DNA from 3 places in the Neobacillus sp. YIM B06451 genome. Region 3 is predicted to be linked to each of the others. Evidence: riboswitches for the same ligand, from Rfam matches in the RefSeq annotation. Region 3 holds a riboswitch; each other region holds the start of a gene.
What was found. A riboswitch is a leader RNA that binds a small molecule or an ion and turns the genes downstream of it on or off. The one in region 3 is predicted to bind S-adenosylmethionine.
Positions count from the first base shown of each region.

Region 1 (5,619 bases), on a different contig from region 3:
GCGATGGCAATTTTCATCTTCAAGTTAAATTCCCCCAATTCAGAAAAGTAAAAAACCTCTTTACAAGATACCTATTACGTTATATCATTTGTGACTAGATTTCCATGAATATATTAATCCATTTAAAAATTTTAAAGCAGGTGGTCTATTGTGAAGGAATACCCGAAGTCCGAATTATTGAACAGCCTTCCGGGGCAGTTTTTTGCTGGGCTTGTCAAAAAGGTGGGCGAGGCGATTGCGCAGGGACATGATGTGATCAACCTCGGGCAGGGAAACCCGGACCAGCCTACACCGCCTCACATTGTGAAGCGGCTCCAGCTGGCTGCCGAAAATCCGGTTAACCACAAATATTCTCCTTTTCAGGGATACAAATACTTAAAAGAGGCAGCGGCCAATTTTTATAAACGGGAATACAATGTTGATTTGGACCCGGATACGGAGGTGGCCATCCTCTTTGGAGGGAAAGCCGGCCTTGTGGAAATTCCGCAATGCTTGCTTAACCCGGGAGACACAATGCTTGTTCCTGACCCGGGCTATCCGGATTATTTATCGGGCGCAGCCCTTGCACAGGCGAAGCTTGAGATGATGCCGCTCCTTGAGGAAAACGGCTTCCTTCCCGATTACGGTACGATTCCAACTGAAGTTTTGTACAATACGAAACTCATGATTCTCAACTATCCGAACAATCCTACCGGCGCGGTTGCGACAAAGGAGTTCTTTGATGAAACCGTGTCGCTGTCAAATAAGCATGGCATTTGCGTTGTCCATGATTTTGCCTACGGGGCAATAGGATTTGAGGGGGAAAGGCCCGTCAGCTTCCTTCAATCAGAAGGAGCGAAAGAGATTGGCATTGAAATTTATACTCTCTCAAAAACATATAACATGGCAGGGTGGAGGGTCGGTTTTGCTGTTGGCAACAAAAGTGTTATCTCAGCAATTGAACTGATACAGGACCATTTGTATGTTTCCCTGTTCGGGGCTGTCCAGGAAGCGGCCGCGGAGGCGCTTAATGGCCCACAGGATTGTGTTGGGGAACTTGTCCGCTTGTATGAAAGCAGGAGAAGTGCGTTAATTGGCGGATTAAGAGAAATTGGCTGGGATGTCAATGCACCCGCTGGTTCGTTTTTTGCCTGGCTGAAGGTTCCGGAAGGATTCAGTTCGATGGAATTTGCCGACTTTCTGTTGGAAAAAGCGCATATCATGGTTGCCCCGGGCATTGGCTTTGGCCGATTTGGCGAGGGTTATGTCCGTGTTGGCCTCCTCGCATCGGAAGAGAGGCTGTCGGAAGCGGTTCGGCGGATAAAGGCTTTGGATATTTTTTAAAAAATGTTTGACAATGAATTTATTTCCTGCGATAATCCAAATTAAATCTTAACATTATGAAAATAGTAAATATATAAAAATCATTTCTTATCAAGAGCAGGCGGAGGGACTAGCCCTATGAAGCCCGGCAACCGACTTATTTTTAAGCACGGTGCTAATTCTTGCAGCGAAAGCTGATAGATGAGAAGAGATTAGTTTGCCGTGCTAACCTCTTCTTTGGAAGGGGTTTTTTTAATGCCAAAAAACAAAATCAACTCTGTGTTGGATGGAACATGGAACACTGCCCTGGAAAGGAAGGACATCATGAGTGAATTGGTAGCGACATATCATGTCCGGGATGAAAAGAATCCCGAGAAAAAAGCGGAGGAAATAGCCTTGGGCCTGACGGTCGGTTCTTGGACCAGCCTGCCCGCCCTTGAAAAGGAGCAGCTAAAGAAACACAAAGGAAGAGTAGTATCTGCTGAACAAATCAGCGAAAATATTGCGAAAATCTCGATTGCTTATCCCGCAGCCAACTTTTCCGCCGACCTTCCCGCCATTATAACTACCGTCTTTGGGAAATTGTCCCTTGATGGGAAAATCCGGCTGCTTGACCTTGAATTCAGTGAGGAGCTGAAAAGCTATTTCCCAGGCCCCCGCCTTGGGATTGAGGGTCTAAGGGAAAAGCTTAACGTCCATCGCCGCCCCCTTTTGATGAGCATCTTTAAAGGAGTCATTGGGAAGGAGCTTGATTTCCTTTCAAGCCAATTAAAGGAGCAGGCATTGGGGGGAATTGACATCGTCAAGGATGACGAAATTCTTTTTGAGAACCCCCTGACTCCATCAGGTAAAAGGATTCAGGCCGGGCGCCGAATCTTGGATGAAGTGTTTTCCGAAACGGGGCATAGGACACTTTACGCTGTGAACCTGACGGGGAGGACTTCGGAACTGAGGGGAAAGGCAAAAAGGTTTGCGGAAGCAGGTGCGGATGCCCTATTGGTCAATGTTTTTTCCTACGGCCTAGACGTGCTGCAGGAACTAAGGGAGGACGATAATATAGGCCTGCCGATCATGGCGCATCCGGCATTCAGCGGGGCAATCGCATCATCGTCTGTATATGGGGTCTCCCACTCGCTCCTTTTAGGAAAATTGCTAAGGTATGCCGGAGCGGACCTCTCATTATTCCCATCACCGTACGGTTCGGTGGCGCTTGAAAGGGAAAGAGCGCTCGGGATTGCAAAGGAACTGACGAAGGACGAGCCGTACAAAAAGGCGTTCCCGGTACCGTCGGCAGGAATCCACCCTGGCCTTGTACCTTTGCTCATTTCCGATTTCGGAATTGATTCGGTCATCAATGCGGGCGGTGGAGTCCATGGACATCCACGAGGCGCGGCGGCTGGAGGGAAGGCATTCCGGCAGGCGATTGAAGCAGTTCTAGCTGGCCACAGCTTGTCCAGTTCGGCCGCATACCACCCTGAACTTCAAGAAGCGTTGGAATTATGGGGTGCACCGCAAGAGGAGGCCTTGAGATGAAAAAACCTGTGATTTACTGTGACTTTGACGGGACGGTTACCGAAAAGGATAACATCATAGCAATCATGAAGACATTTGCTCCGCCTGGATGGGAACGGATTAAGGATCGGATTCTTTCAGGAGAAATCTCCATTAGGAAAGGGGTTGGGGAACTATTTTCACTGCTCCCATCGGAACAGAAAAACCAGATTGCCGAATTTGCGGTTGAACAGGCAAGAATCAGGGAGGGTTTCGGAGAGTTTGTCTCTTTTACAAGGAAAGAAGGCATCCCTTTATATATCGTAAGCGGCGGGATCGATTTCTTTGTTCATCCAGTCCTTTCCGAATACGGTCCGTTTGACGGCATTTTCTGCAACGGTGCGGACTTTGGTGGCGAAACAATTCGCATCCTTTGGCCCAACAGCTGTGATGAAAGCTGCGAAAATGACTGCGGCTGCTGTAAGCCAAGTGTCATCAGGAGGCTTGGACACGGGGATGATTATTTTAAAATTGTTATAGGCGATTCAGTCACCGACCTTGAAGCGGCAAAACAGGCCGATTTCGTCCTGGCCCGGGACTTGCTTTTGGAAAAGTGTGAAGAATGGGGTCTTCCCCATTCACCATTTGAAAACTTCCTTGATTGCATCGAAACAATTATAAAAAGGACAGGGGTGAAGGAGCAGGCATGCTGAATGTAAAGTGGAATGAGCTTGCAGATGTGAAGGATGAACTTTCCGGACGTGATTGGTTTATGGGAACAAGCGGCAACCTTGCGATAAAGGTAAGCGACAGGCCGCTGCAATTCCTTGTCACAGCTAGCGGGAAGGACAAACGGAAGAGGACGGATGAAGACTTTTTGCTGGTAGATGAGTATGGCAGGCCGGTGGGAGAAACCCATTTGAAGCCTTCAGCCGAAACGCTCCTCCACGTTGAAATATACAGAAGGACGAAAGCGGGCTGCAGCCTTCATGTCCATACCATCGACAACAATGTCATATCCGAAATTTACGGGGACCGCGGGGAAGTGTCGTTCCAAGGGCAGGAGATTATCAAGGCGTTTGATAAATGGGATGAGGATGCGGTTTTGAAAATCCCGATTATCCGGAATTATGCCCATATCCCGACTTTGGCCAAGGAATTTGCGCAGCACGTCCATGGCGACACGGGAGCGGTGCTAATTCGCAATCATGGAATCACCGTATGGGGAAGAAGTGCATTCGAGGCGAAGAAGCTATTGGAGGCATCCGAATTTTTATTCAAATATCAGCTCCGCCTTCTCGAACACAAACCAATCCAATTGTTCAGGGTAGTGTAAAAATTATTGAAACGGAAGCCTTCTGGCTGATTGGAGCGGAAATCAGCCAGGTGGAAAACCTGGCCAAAAGATAAGGAAATGAGGAATAGAAATGGCATGGATCAAATTTCAAACGAGCGGTGAAGAGTTACGGAGGGAGGAGGAAGTCGCGGCCTTCCTTGAATCGCAGGAGGTCATTTATGAGAACTGGAATGTCGGCAAGCTGCCTGAAAACCTGAAGGAGAACTATGCTCTTTCCGAAGGGGACAAGGAGGAGATTCTAAAGGCATTCGAGAATGAAATCAAGGAAATTTCCGCAAGAAGGGGCTATAAGGCGCAGGATGTAATTTCGCTGTCCGAGTCGACACCGAATCTGGATGCACTCCTTGAAAATTTTAAGAGGGAACACCATCATACTGATGATGAAGTCCGGTTTATTGTAAGCGGGCACGGGGTCTTTGTGATTCAGGGGAAAAATGGTGAATTCTTTGAAGTCAACCTTGACCCGGGCGACCTAATTTCAGTCCCGGAGAATGTCCGCCACTATTTTACACTCCAGGACGACAAAAAGGTAGTTGCAATCAGGATTTTTGTTACCTCTGAAGGCTGGGTGCCAATTTACGAAAATGCTATATAAAATTATCCAAGAGAGCCGGCGCAGTTTATCCGGCTCTTTTCATTTATCGGAAAAATAGAAGCCGGCCATGTCGAATAACGAAGAAATATAAGATGTTTTGACCTGTTTTGCGAATCTATTTACTTTGGTGCCAAAGGCTGGCATAATGCAACAAGCGCCTCTTTTTACGATCTAGGGGCACATCTCTATTGTAAAATAATGGATTTATCTGGAGGCAAGATAAAGGTGCTTATGAATAGCTTTGACCTGTTGAATCTGCTGGACGAGATTAAGATGAAACGAAAAGTGATGATCGACTCGGCTATCGAAAATGGTTTAACCAATGAAAGAACGATTCAGTACAGCCAGGAACTGGATGAGTTAATTGTTGCCTATCAAAAGGCGAGGCAGACGAGCTGGCAGCCGGAAAACGGTTCCGCCATTTTCCTTACTAACTGGCGTAAGGGGCGAACAACAATTAATCGGGAAAGACTGGCGGTCTCATCAGCCATTTAAAACCCTTTGGAAGGAATGCGTAACGGCATTCTTTTTTTTGTCGAAAAAGTTCTCTATTTTTCCAAAATTTTATATAAAAATCCATAAGATGTGATTTATATCATTGTCTATATCTGAATATTTTTTATAGTAGTATTAACAGCATGTTAATAACCGCCTCAACTGTTTTTCCTATTTCGGGCTGAATACGAACAGGACGAGGACAGTTCATCATGTATTTCAACAGGTTTTTATTGGTACTATGCTTGTCTTACGAATCATATATCGTAAAACAAAAGCATTAAATGAATTAATAAGGGAAACGCTTACACAAATTTTCTGCAGAGGGGAAGGTAGTACATGCATATTGTTGTTTGTGTCAAACAGGTACCAGATACAA
Region 1 covers NZ_JAVFKJ010000001.1:185,379-190,997, forward strand. Annotated here, with positions in the region: gene RB160_RS00805 (carbon-nitrogen family hydrolase) at 1-17, opposite strand, end outside; gene RB160_RS00810 (pyridoxal phosphate-dependent aminotransferase) at 151-1,323, shown strand; SAM riboswitch class I at 1,408-1,510, shown strand; gene RB160_RS00815 (2,3-diketo-5-methylthiopentyl-1-phosphate enolase) at 1,627-2,835, shown strand; gene RB160_RS00820 (2-hydroxy-3-keto-5-methylthiopentenyl-1-phosphate phosphatase) at 2,832-3,506, shown strand; gene RB160_RS00825 (methylthioribulose 1-phosphate dehydratase) at 3,500-4,129, shown strand; gene RB160_RS00830 (cupin domain-containing protein) at 4,221-4,745, shown strand; gene RB160_RS00835 (aspartyl-phosphate phosphatase Spo0E family protein) at 4,977-5,240, shown strand; gene RB160_RS00840 (electron transfer flavoprotein subunit beta/FixA family protein) at 5,580-5,619, shown strand, end outside.
Region 1: linked by a shared signal. The riboswitch ahead of RB160_RS00815 (2,3-diketo-5-methylthiopentyl-1-phosphate enolase) and the one ahead of RB160_RS16385 (methionine ABC transporter ATP-binding protein) in region 3 are both predicted to bind S-adenosylmethionine.

Region 2 (5,619 bases), on a different contig from region 3:
GTCCTTTCCATCTCTTCCATGTTGAATTGCTATGCGCCGTGTTTCTTCAATCTGCTTACGGGCAATTTCCGGATTCGGCGCTTTGATGAAAACCCCTTCCGCATTTCGAGCCGCAAAGTCGCGTCCAGTCGGTGATGATCCAGCCTGGAAAAGTACCGGCGTCCGTTGCGGTGATGGCGCAACAAGGTGAGGTCCCTCTACCTTATAGCGCTCACCAACATGATTTATTTTATGTACTTTATCTGAATCAGCATAGATTCCACTTTCTTTATCCTTCAAGAGTGCTCCTTCATCCCATGAGCCTTCCCAGAGCTTATATAACACATCTGTATATTCATCCAACCATTTGTAGCGTTCATCGTGCTCAACCATACCATCATAGCCGAAATTTCGAAAGGCATTATCCAAAAATCCTGTCGTCATGTTCCATGCAATCCTGCCTTTTGAGATATGATCAAGCGTCGATACACGACGTGCAAAGTTAAACGGATGTTCTTGTAGTGGAGAAGCGGTAAAAGCTAATCCGAGATTCTTTGTGTGAACGGCCAAAGCGGATAATAGCACCATCGGGTCATTGCTCGGTATTTGCAATCCTTTTTCAACATGATATTTCCATCCACCACGATGATTACCATATAATCCAACCACATCCGCGAAAAAAATAGCATCAAAGCCACCTTCGTCAAGTCGCTTTGCCAGTGAAATCCAGAGATCTATATCATTGAAATCCCTCTGGCGACCATCGTCCTCCCGCCACAATCCATGTAAATTGTGATTGGCTGTGTTCATTAAAAATGCAGAAAATGAAAGGGGCTTAGTCATAACTTACTCATCTCCTTCGAAAGTGAATTATATGAAGTACTTGGCACATATGTCGTCGAATCGCGCTCCTTCGTTATACGCGCTAACCCAATCGCGCATATGCAGGCAACTACGTTGACAAGCGCTACAAAGATAGGTGGAGTTAGAGCCCCCATTTTGGATAATGAAGTGAACAACACTGGGAATAGTGCACCTCCTATAGCGACAGGAACGTTATAAGCGATAGCTCCCGAAGTAAAACGATGTGCCGCGGGGAAAACATCGACTACGGTAAATGGAGCTAGTGCGTAATGGAACCCTACAATCAAACCGAGTATTACGATTCCGAAAATCATACCTCCAGGGACAGTAAACAACCAATAGGCAAAAACAACGAATACAGCGAAAACAGCACAGCTTGCGATGCGAAATGCTGGTATATTATCAGGGTTTCGACCGACAATCCAGGCAAAGACAGGCACCGACAATCCAAATATAAGCCCGGTAATTCCCATTGTTAGGTTTGCTTCTGTTGGTGCGAATCCACTTACATTGACAAGGTATATTGGCATATATAAAAGCACCATCACAGCCGCTGCATTATACCCTAAGACATAGAGTGATGTAAGAATTAAGCGTTTAGGGTCATATTTCAAACTATCCTTTAAAGGTGACGCCGAGATTTCTCCATTTTCCTGTAGTTTTTTGAACACTGGTGATTCATCTAATCCAGATCGTATAAATAACGCTATAAGCCCGAGCGGCGCAGCTGAAATAAATAATAGTCGCCATCCCCATTCGTTAAACGCATCACCACCTAACCATATTCCAAGCCCGTAGGCAGCAAACGCCGCAGCTGGATAGCATAAGCAGGTGCCTAACTGAATCAAACCCATTAAAAAGACTTTATTTTTTCTATTAGAAAACTCATAAACATAGGCCGCGGCGCCGACAAACTCTCCGCCTGCTGATATCCCTTGTACAGCCCGGCACGCCATCAAAAGAATCGGAGCGCCGATTCCAATGGCAGCGTATGAGGGGATCAGTCCAATACAAAGCGTCCCTATCGCCATCATGGAAATCGTTAATACAAGGAGTTTCTTACGTCCTATCCTGTCACCAATCGCACCCATGATGACACCACTTATTGGGCGCAGGAGATATGTAAAACCAAAGGCAAGCAACGAATAAAGGAGAGCGAATTCCCCAGCTTCCGAGAATAAGACCATGGATATGCCGATTGCTGCATAAGAATAGATTGCTAGATCATACCATTCGATAAAGTTGCCAATCGCACCCGATATCACGACTTTTCTAATTGTTTTCTGATCAGGTGCGCTGTTGGTTGACGATGCCAGTTCAGCTTGTTTCATTTTCATCCCTCTTTCAAAAATAATTGAGCTTTGCAACACGCTCTTTGATGCTGGATACTTCATGGTAAATTACCCTGAGGCTCCTAAATGTTCGGGTTTTTTGGTTATAGATAGGTCCTCTATTAGCCTCATAGTAAAAAAAATAGGTTGTCAAATGGTCAGGGTGCCGATTTACACTTTTTAACATTTTAATTTATGCATCTTTGATTCCTCCTACTTATTATCCCTATTTTTCCAATAGCATAACTTGGATATAAAGGCGTGTGGATGTATGGTTTTTTCTAAGAAACTGATATGGATATAATTAATTGGACAATGGCTTTAGGCGTTCCATCTGTCGCCAAGTCCTTATAAATACCAAAAAACCCCTTCCACTAAGGAAGAGGTTTTATAAACAGAGTCTATAGAGTCTACACCCTCCCTTATCTTCCAAGCTAAAATGCTTGCTGGACTTAGCACCTTATCACTGAAATACAATTTGAGTGATGGTTGCTGCAGGATCGTTGGACCAGATTCCTCCCCTGCTCTTAATAAGGAAAATATTCATTTTTTTAAGATTATTCTCATAATAGTTTACTAAAATAATACTGTCAAGTGATAAACTTTTTTGTTAGATATAGTGATCAACTTTCCCTGTTATGTTTTGCCTACAAAACCCTTTTGGATCAATGTTTCAACGTGCATCTAAATTTGGCTGGGCAGGGAAGCATTTTTCGGTTCAGCCACTTTTCTTTTTTTTAAAAACTTAAAAGCTCTTTTCCAGCTCGTCCACAATCGTACCAATATGGGCGATTGCCTGTTTGATGACGTCGGTTGTGCTCATGTCGAGTCCTGCCATTTTGTATAGGTCAAAGCCGCCCAATGTTCCCCCACGCTTCAAGACTTCTGTCCACTGCTCGCCGACGGAAACCCCTTCCTCCTTGATCCGGTTTGCTACGACAGTGGAAGCGGATGTGCCAATCGAGTAGGTGAACGGATAAAGGCCCATATAATAATGCGGCTGGCGCATCCACGTCAGTTTCGCGCTTTCATCGATCTCGACCGTTTCCCCCCAGAACTCCGATAAAATCGCGCCTTTCGTGTCGCTGATGACACTTGTCGTCAACGGAATCTCCTGGTCTGCCATTTTATACAGCCTTCTCAACAATTCGGCTTCTAGAATATGGGTAACGCAATTATGGTGGTAGCTCATCATCAAGTACATATTCAGCCAGCGGTGCAGCCTTGGGTCATCTCGGTTTTCCCGCAGGTACTGGACAATTAAATGTTCGACCAAGGTGGACGGCGCCTCAACAAATAACAGAGACCCGCCATTGTTGATGAATTTCTGGTTTTGCGCGGCTAGCGTAAGGTGGATGGCGTGTCCGAGCTCGTGGCCGAGGAGAATCACATCGAACAGATTGCCTCCCCATGGGTAAAATGAATAGCCATGGACACCATGGACGCCGCCTCCGAAGGCGATCATTCTCCGTCCGACATTATCTCCTCTGTATACCCAGCGGTCCGTGAACACCTTCCGCATCAGGTCCTGGTATTCAGGCCCGAGCACCCCGACGGCTTCAACAATGATTTCCCCTGCCTCTTCATAGCTGATGGGCGGATCAAAATCAGGGTCGAGCGGTGCTTTAACATCCGAGAAAAGCAGCTTATCAAGGCCAAGCTGGCGTTTCCTTATGCGCGCATACCTTTGCATATGCGGGGCAAGCTCCTGCTGGAACGTATCGAGCACATCTTCAAAATAGCCGCGGGGAATGCCATCCCCTGAATAAAAGTTGTTGTCCGCCGGCGAGTCATAGTGAAGCAGGTAATCCATCGTAGTTGGATACTGGCGGAGTTTTGCAATCGCCACATTTTTATGTATTTCATTCGTCAGCGTTTGTGCAAGGCCGTGCTGATAGTTCTTCAAACCATTTGAGAGCGACTGATACGCATTCCGGCGCAGCACTGTATCCGGCGACGTTTCGACCTGGGTCATGTACATGAAAAGCGAAACAGGCACTTCTTTTCCATCCTTGTCCTTCACCGGCTCGAACTTCAGGTCTGACGCTGTAATCGTTAAATACGTTGAATTCGGTGCATTCAAGGTACGTCCAAGAGTAGACAGCAAATTTTCCATTTCCGGCTTTAGCGAGTGTTCCCGCAGGTTATCAATTTTCTCGAGGAACCGGTCATACGTGTGCAGGCCGCTTTCCTCTTCTTTATAGGTTTGCAGAGTATCTTTCGGCAGCTGCAAAAATTGGTTCACGACCACCGTACTGAGGCTGTACGACTTTTTTCCAAGAGACTGCGAACGCCCAAGCCTGCGCTGATTCTCAGGGTCGGTCCCATCCTCGGAATATTTGTAAAAAGCGTAGCTAGACACCCTGCTAAACTTTTCCATTAAGCCGTCGTATTGTTCAAGCAAATCCCGGGTGGCTTTCGCGCTATCAAGGGTGATGTTGCGTTCAAGCATCCCGTCCAAGTCTTTTCCAACCTGGATATACGCCTTTTCCCAGTCCTTATCCGATGCAAAAATCGGCGTCAAATCCCATGTTTCCTCCACTGGCACATCTTTACGTGTAATCATACTCATTGTAAACTCCCCTTTTTTATAGAGTACTTAATATTCTGATAATATCATTTTTAAAAGTCGGTAGATATATGACTTTACCTTAAAAGGGAGATTTAAGTTTACAAGTTGGAGTTGAACAAACGATGGGCCCTTTTAACCAAGCTAGAAGCTGGTCATTCAGGCATTAAAAAAAACGATGACTGAATGCCCGAACAGCCCTGAGCGTTCTTTATAGTGATGCTTTGTGGAAAGTAAGCACCCGTTTCTTTAAGTACAATACTTCGCAATCTACTTTATTAATGAAACCAAATCGTCGATGTCCTGTTAAAGAAGCATCGCCTATTTGAATTTGACGGTAGGGACTAAATAAATATTTATTAAAAAAGCACAATTCCTTGTACTAGAATTGCGCCCGATGATTAAAAAATTTTTGAATACTAAAAGTTACCTTTTATAAATATCGATAGATGAAAACCATTCTAAAAAATGTTGATACGGATAATATGTAGTTCCTTTCAATTCGACTTTTGGTGCATCAGGAAATTTGCTTAGCAGTTCGTTTACTTCTTCTTTACTTAACCCTAAATAAAGATACAAATCCCTTTCTTTTATTAATGTGGGGTACCCAGAGAAACTCCCTTTTGAATTATTAAAGTTCTTTAATCCATCTCCTATAAAATAGCCCAAAAATGCTAATCCTGCACCTACCCAGAAAAAACTTATATCCATATGTATTATCCCCTTCCTATTTACCGATTGTAAAAATAAGGCGACTGCTTATTATGCAGTCGTATCCCCGCTGGTTCAAAATGTCAGTTGGTCTGTCACATAAATTATCATTATTGGACTGTCAACTTTTTTTACCATCTCTCTTATTCTTTTTAACACTCTTAA
Region 2 covers NZ_JAVFKJ010000021.1:17,472-23,090, reverse strand. Annotated here, with positions in the region: gene RB160_RS22345 (LLM class flavin-dependent oxidoreductase) at 1-822, opposite strand, end outside; gene RB160_RS22340 (MFS transporter) at 819-2,237, opposite strand; SAM riboswitch class I at 2,594-2,711, opposite strand; gene RB160_RS22335 (M3 family metallopeptidase) at 2,920-4,746, opposite strand; gene RB160_RS22330 (DNA-binding protein) at 5,170-5,454, opposite strand; gene RB160_RS22325 (hypothetical protein) at 5,576-5,619, opposite strand, start outside.
Region 2: linked by a shared signal. The riboswitch ahead of RB160_RS22340 (MFS transporter) and the one ahead of RB160_RS16385 (methionine ABC transporter ATP-binding protein) in region 3 are both predicted to bind S-adenosylmethionine.

Region 3 (5,619 bases):
CAATGATAATATGGTTTTCACGCGGCAGCTTTTTCTTTAGCTCCTGGATGGCCCGCTTCTCATTCTCTTTTGGAACTCCGGCAAAAACAACTTTGGATTCCACTCTCATCCCCCCAAACAACGAACTAGTATTTCTTTGGATGCCACTTTCATTCTCACTAACTAGTATTTCCTATTTCGACAATATCTACCTTTTTTCCTTTATTTTCTTAAAAGTAAGGCCATTTATTAATTTGGCGAATCGAACAGGGCAGTCCGCTAATCCAAAAATTGGTCTTCTGGCGCATTCGTTCTCTATAATGAAGGTGGTTGGATATTTTTTGAGGAGGGGTTGTTATGTTGAAGGAAGCTCGTCAGACCGTCTTTGTAAATGAGTTCACGAATGGCATTTTGGATCCCGGGGAAGATATGTTGGGTCCTTTGAAAAATGGAGGCCATATTGTGGCGAATACGGCACCAGGCTGCTGGGGGCCGATGATCACCCCCTGCTTGAGAGGCGGGCATGAGGTGACAAAGCCCGTCTATGTCGAGGGCGCGGAAGTCGGTGATGCGATTGCGATCCGCATCAAGTCCATCGATGTCACATCGATGGGCACATCATCGGGAAATGACTCGCCAGTCGAGGGAAGATTTATCGGCGATCCGTTTGTCGCAGTGAAATGCCCGGGCTGTGGAACGCTTTATCCCGACACGAAAGTCGTTGGGTCAGGCCCGGAGTCAGTAAGGTGCGCGAATTGCGATACCGATGTTACACCGTTCATTTTTACACATGGCTACACGATTGCGTTCGATTCTGAGCGAAAAGTAGGCATTACGCTTGATAAGGCCGCGGCTGAAGAAGCGGCAGCACAGGGCAGGAGTTTCATGAACACACCTGAAAATTCAGTGCAAAATCCGATTGTCGCATTCGCTCCACATGATATGGTCGGCACCGTTGCCAGACTTCGCCCGTTCCTCGGCCAGCTCGGAACGACCCCGGCGCGACGGATGCCGGATTCACATAATGCGGGTGATTTCGGGCAATTCCTCGTGGAGGCCCCGCATGAATACAGCATCTCCCGCGAACAATTGGAGGACCGGACTGATGGCCACATGGACATTAACAGGGTTCGCGAAGGCGCCGTCCTGATTTGTCCTGTGAAAGTTGAGGGCGGCGGAGTTTACATTGGCGACATGCATGCGATGCAGGGGGATGGTGAAATCGCCGGCCATACCGCCGATGTTGCAGGAATCGTAACGCTCCAGGCCATTGTCATCAAAGGATTGAAGATAGATGGCCCGATTTTGCTGCCAGTTCCGGAAGACCTCCCCTACCTTGCGAAACCGATTACGAAAAAAGAAAAAGAATCCGCCATGTCACTTGCAAGGCAATGGGGAGTTAACAAGCTGGAGGAATCACTGCCAATCTCATTCATCGGGACCGGGGCCAACCTTAATGACGCCACCGCAAATGGGCTTGAACGCGCGGCGAAAGCTCTAGGAATCACTGTCCCTGAAGTGATGAACCGGGCCACCATCACCGGCTCAATCGAAATCGGCCGCCACCCGGGCGTCGTCACCGTTACCTTCCTCGCACCCGTAAAATACTTGGAAAGGCTCAATCTCGCCCATTTAATCAAAGACCACTATCGAAGCATCCTCGAATAAAAGGGGTAAGCTGCCTGGCACCATGGCGAACGTTTTTTTGTCCTTGTTTGTGCCAAGTACCGTGGTTGGACTTATTGTCCCTTTTTGGGGCCTAGAAGCGCGGCTGGACTACTATTGTCCCGGTTGGATGCCCGTTACTTTGGCTGGACTTATAATGTCCCAGCTGGGGGTCCGGCACATTGCAAAAACATTAAATTTTTTTTAAGTGTTTGACATTTTTGTTTTTAAGGGTTACAGTAGGACACAGGAAATTTCGAAAAGCGAATATGTTACCTTCTTATCAAGAGAGGTTGAGGGACTGGCCCTATGACACCTCGGCAGCGGACATATTAGTCTGTGCCAAATCCAGCAAGCGCGGCTTGATAGATAAGAAGAGGCGAACTTGATCAATTCTGTCCTCTTCTTTGTGAAGAGGCTTTTTATTTTCCTAAAAACATCACCCTATACGATTTCATTCTTATCCAGAGAGGTTGAGGGACTGGCCCTATGACGCCTCGGCAGCGGACATGTTTGTCTGTGCCAATTCCAGCAAGCGAAAGCTTGGGAGATAAGAAGAGACCTTGGTTGCTTTTGTCCAAGTGTGCCCTCTTCTGTCTCGCCGGAAGAGGGCTTTTTTATTTTCCAAAACGGGGTGCGTGGAAGACTGGGTGGATAACCCTCGGAGTGCGTTGGCGCAAAGCATTTTTTCCCAAAAGAAAAAAAACAAACATACATTTTGTGACAAGGAGGCAGGCAGATGATTGAGTTTCAGCAGGTGCGGAAGGTTTATGGCGAGGGCAGCGGGAATCAGGTTGCCGCGCTTGACGGGATTGATTTGAAGGTGAATACGGGCGAGATTTTCGGGGTGATCGGCTTCAGCGGTGCGGGAAAGAGTTCTCTGATCCGCTGTGTGAATTTGCTTGAGCGGCCGACTTCAGGCAAGGTGATTGTCGATGGGAATGACCTTACTGCCCTTTCGGCAAAGGAAGTCCGGGAGGTAAAGAGGAATATCGGGATGGTTTTCCAGCATTTCAATCTCCTTAATTCGAAGACGGTGTTCGCGAATGTGGCGATGCCACTTGTTCTCGCGAATACGCCGAGTAATAAAATCAGGAACCGGGTTTACGAGCTGCTTGAGTTTGTCGGGCTTGCCGATAAGGCGGACAGTTACCCGGATCAGCTTTCGGGCGGGCAAAAGCAGCGGATTGGGATTGCGCGCGCTTTGGCGACACAGCCGTCGATCCTGCTGTGCGATGAGGCGACTTCGGCACTTGACCCGCAGACGACAAGCTCGATTCTTCAGCTTTTGAAAAAGATTAACAAGGAGTATAACATCACAATCTTGATGATCACGCACGAGATGTCGGTCATTAGGGAAATCTGCGATCGGGTGGCGGTCATTGAGGCGGGGAAAATCATCGAACAGGGTTCAGTATTCGAAGTGTTCTCGGCACCAAAAACGGAGACTGCGAGGAATTTCGTGAGCTCGGTTATGAATGATCGCATTCCAGATTCGGTCAAGAAGCTAATTGAGCAAAACGCTGGGCTGCAAAAGGTGTACCGAATAAATTTTGTCGGCGAGTCGGCCGGCCAGCCGCTCCTGTCCCAGCTTGCGAAAAAGTTCGACCTTGATGTGAACGTGCTGTTCGGGAATATTACCGAGCTGCAGGGGACGCCGTTCGGCAACCTTATTGTCGAGTTCCAAGGAACCGAGAAGGAAATCATCCGTGCCCTCAACTTTATTCATCAGCAGAATGTCAACATAAAGGAAGTGAAAGCACATGCTAGTTAATTCGGACCAAATCATAGAGGCACTCATCGAAACGTTGCAGATGGTGGGATTTTCGCTTGTTTTCTCGGCTTTACTTGGCATCCCGCTTGGAATCGCGCTCGTTGTCACCCGGAAAGGGCATTTGCTTGAGAATGCACCTGTCTTTAATGTTCTAAATGGCACGATCAACGTTTTGCGCTCAATTCCATTTATCATTTTGCTAGTTGCAATCATTCCAATTACAAGATTCATTGTCGGTACGTCAATCGGAACGGCGGCAGCGATTGTCCCGCTCGTTTTCTACGCCGGTCCATATATTGCAAGGCTGGTAGAAAATTCGCTTCTTGAAGTCGACCCCGGGGTCATTGAGGCGGCACAGGCAATGGGTGCCTCCCCATGGCAAATTGTGTTCAGGTTTATTTTACCGGAAGCATTGAGCTCCCTCATCCTTGCCTTCACGATCGCGACAATCGGTCTGATCGGAGCCTCGGCAATGGCGGGCGCGATTGGCGGCGGAGGCCTTGGCGACCTGGCCATTACATACGGCTACCAGAGGTTTGATACGAAAACAATGCTGATTACAGTCGGAATTTTGATCGTGATGGTCCAAGGCTTGCAATCAGCAGGAAATTTAGCAGCAAAGAAAATCAGAAGACGATAATCAGGAGGAATTTTACCAATGAAAAAAATCACATTAGCAATCCTTGTTCTTGTCCTTGCAGTGTTCAGCGCGGCATGCTCAAACTCTTCATCCGCAAAGGGAGAAAAAACGGTAAAAGTGAAACTTGGAGTGAGCGGCACGGATCACCGTGTATGGGATTTCGTGGCGGAAAAGGCGAAGAAGGAAGGCATCGAGGTTGAAATCGTCACGTTCTCGGATTATGTCCAGCCGAACCTGGCGCTTGCTGAAGGTGAATTGGATGCGAACTCGTTCCAGACCGTTTCGTATTTCGACGCGTTCATCAAGGAACATAAGCTTGACCTTGTGCCAATCGCGACAACACAAATTGCTCCGATGGGGATTTATTCGAAAAAGTACAAAGATGTAAATGATATTCCAAAAGGCGGCAAAATTGCGCTTGCCAACGAAGCAACAAACATGGGACGGGGCCTTCTCCTTCTCCAGGAAGCGGGATTGATCAAGCTTGAGGAAGGTTTTGACGGCATTGGCTCCCTTGATAAAATTGTTGCAAATCCAAAGAAACTCGAGCTTGTTCCAATGATTGCCGGCCAGACGCCACGGGTTATGCCGGATGTGGCCGCTTCGATCATCAATAACGGGGTCGCCGTTGATGCAGGCCTGACGCCTCGTGAGGACGCAATCTTCCTTGAAAGCGAAACCGCTACCCCATACATCAACATCATCGCGGTCCGTGAAGAAGACAAAGACAACAAAACCCTAAAAAGACTTGCTGAACTGTACCAGGAAGACGATGTAAAAGAATTCATCGAAAAAGAATACAAAGGCAACTCCATTCCAACCTTCGTCCCACTCAGCAACATTGGGTGGTAAGTGAAGCTGGGGACTGCACCTTTCCTACATTCGGTTTTTGAAAGGATATGTATATACTCTTCGGAACCTTGCGGTTGATTTCCGCTCCGGGCACACGCTTTCCGCGGGGCGTCAGTGGAGCCTCCTCGGCGCATGCGCCTGTGGGGTCTCCACCTTGCCGCTGCATCCCGCAGGAGTCGGTGCCCTTCGCTCCAATCAACTTACATGAAATCTAAAAAAGTTATGTCATCCTTATTCCCACTGATAGATAATCTGTTGATTTAGCCGAATGGGAGGAATGGTCTCCTTTCTTCCCTCAATTTATAGAATAAGGAGGAAGGTAAAATGGCAGCACCGGCAAAATCGATAACCGATTTGAAAAATGCAATCATTGAAAACATCGAGAAAAAGCGGGACATCTACATTGCGACAAGCCAGGCAATTCATGCCCGACCGGAAATCGGCAATCAGGAGTTTTTCGCTTCCTCCCAACTGGTTAAACTTTTGCAAGAGGAAGACTTTGAAGTCGAAAAAGCAGTGGCCGGCCATGAAACTTCCTTCCTGGCACGTAAGAAATCAGCCAAGCCCGGCCCTTCGATTGCGTTCCTAGCGGAGTATGACGCCCTGCCTGGCCTGGGCCATGCCTGCGGCCACAATATCATTGGCACAACGAGTGTAGCAGCGGCGATTGCCCTGAGTAAGGTTATTGATGAAACTGGCGGGGAAGCGG
Region 3 covers NZ_JAVFKJ010000011.1:2,045-7,663, reverse strand. Annotated here, with positions in the region: gene RB160_RS16395 (NERD domain-containing protein kinase family protein) at 1-103, opposite strand, end outside; gene RB160_RS16390 (acetamidase/formamidase family protein) at 337-1,647, shown strand; SAM riboswitch class I at 1,922-2,020, shown strand; SAM riboswitch class I at 2,102-2,201, shown strand; gene RB160_RS16385 (methionine ABC transporter ATP-binding protein) at 2,384-3,418, shown strand; gene RB160_RS16380 (methionine ABC transporter permease) at 3,408-4,058, shown strand; gene RB160_RS16375 (MetQ/NlpA family ABC transporter substrate-binding protein) at 4,077-4,910, shown strand; gene RB160_RS16370 (M20 family metallopeptidase) at 5,235-5,619, shown strand, end outside.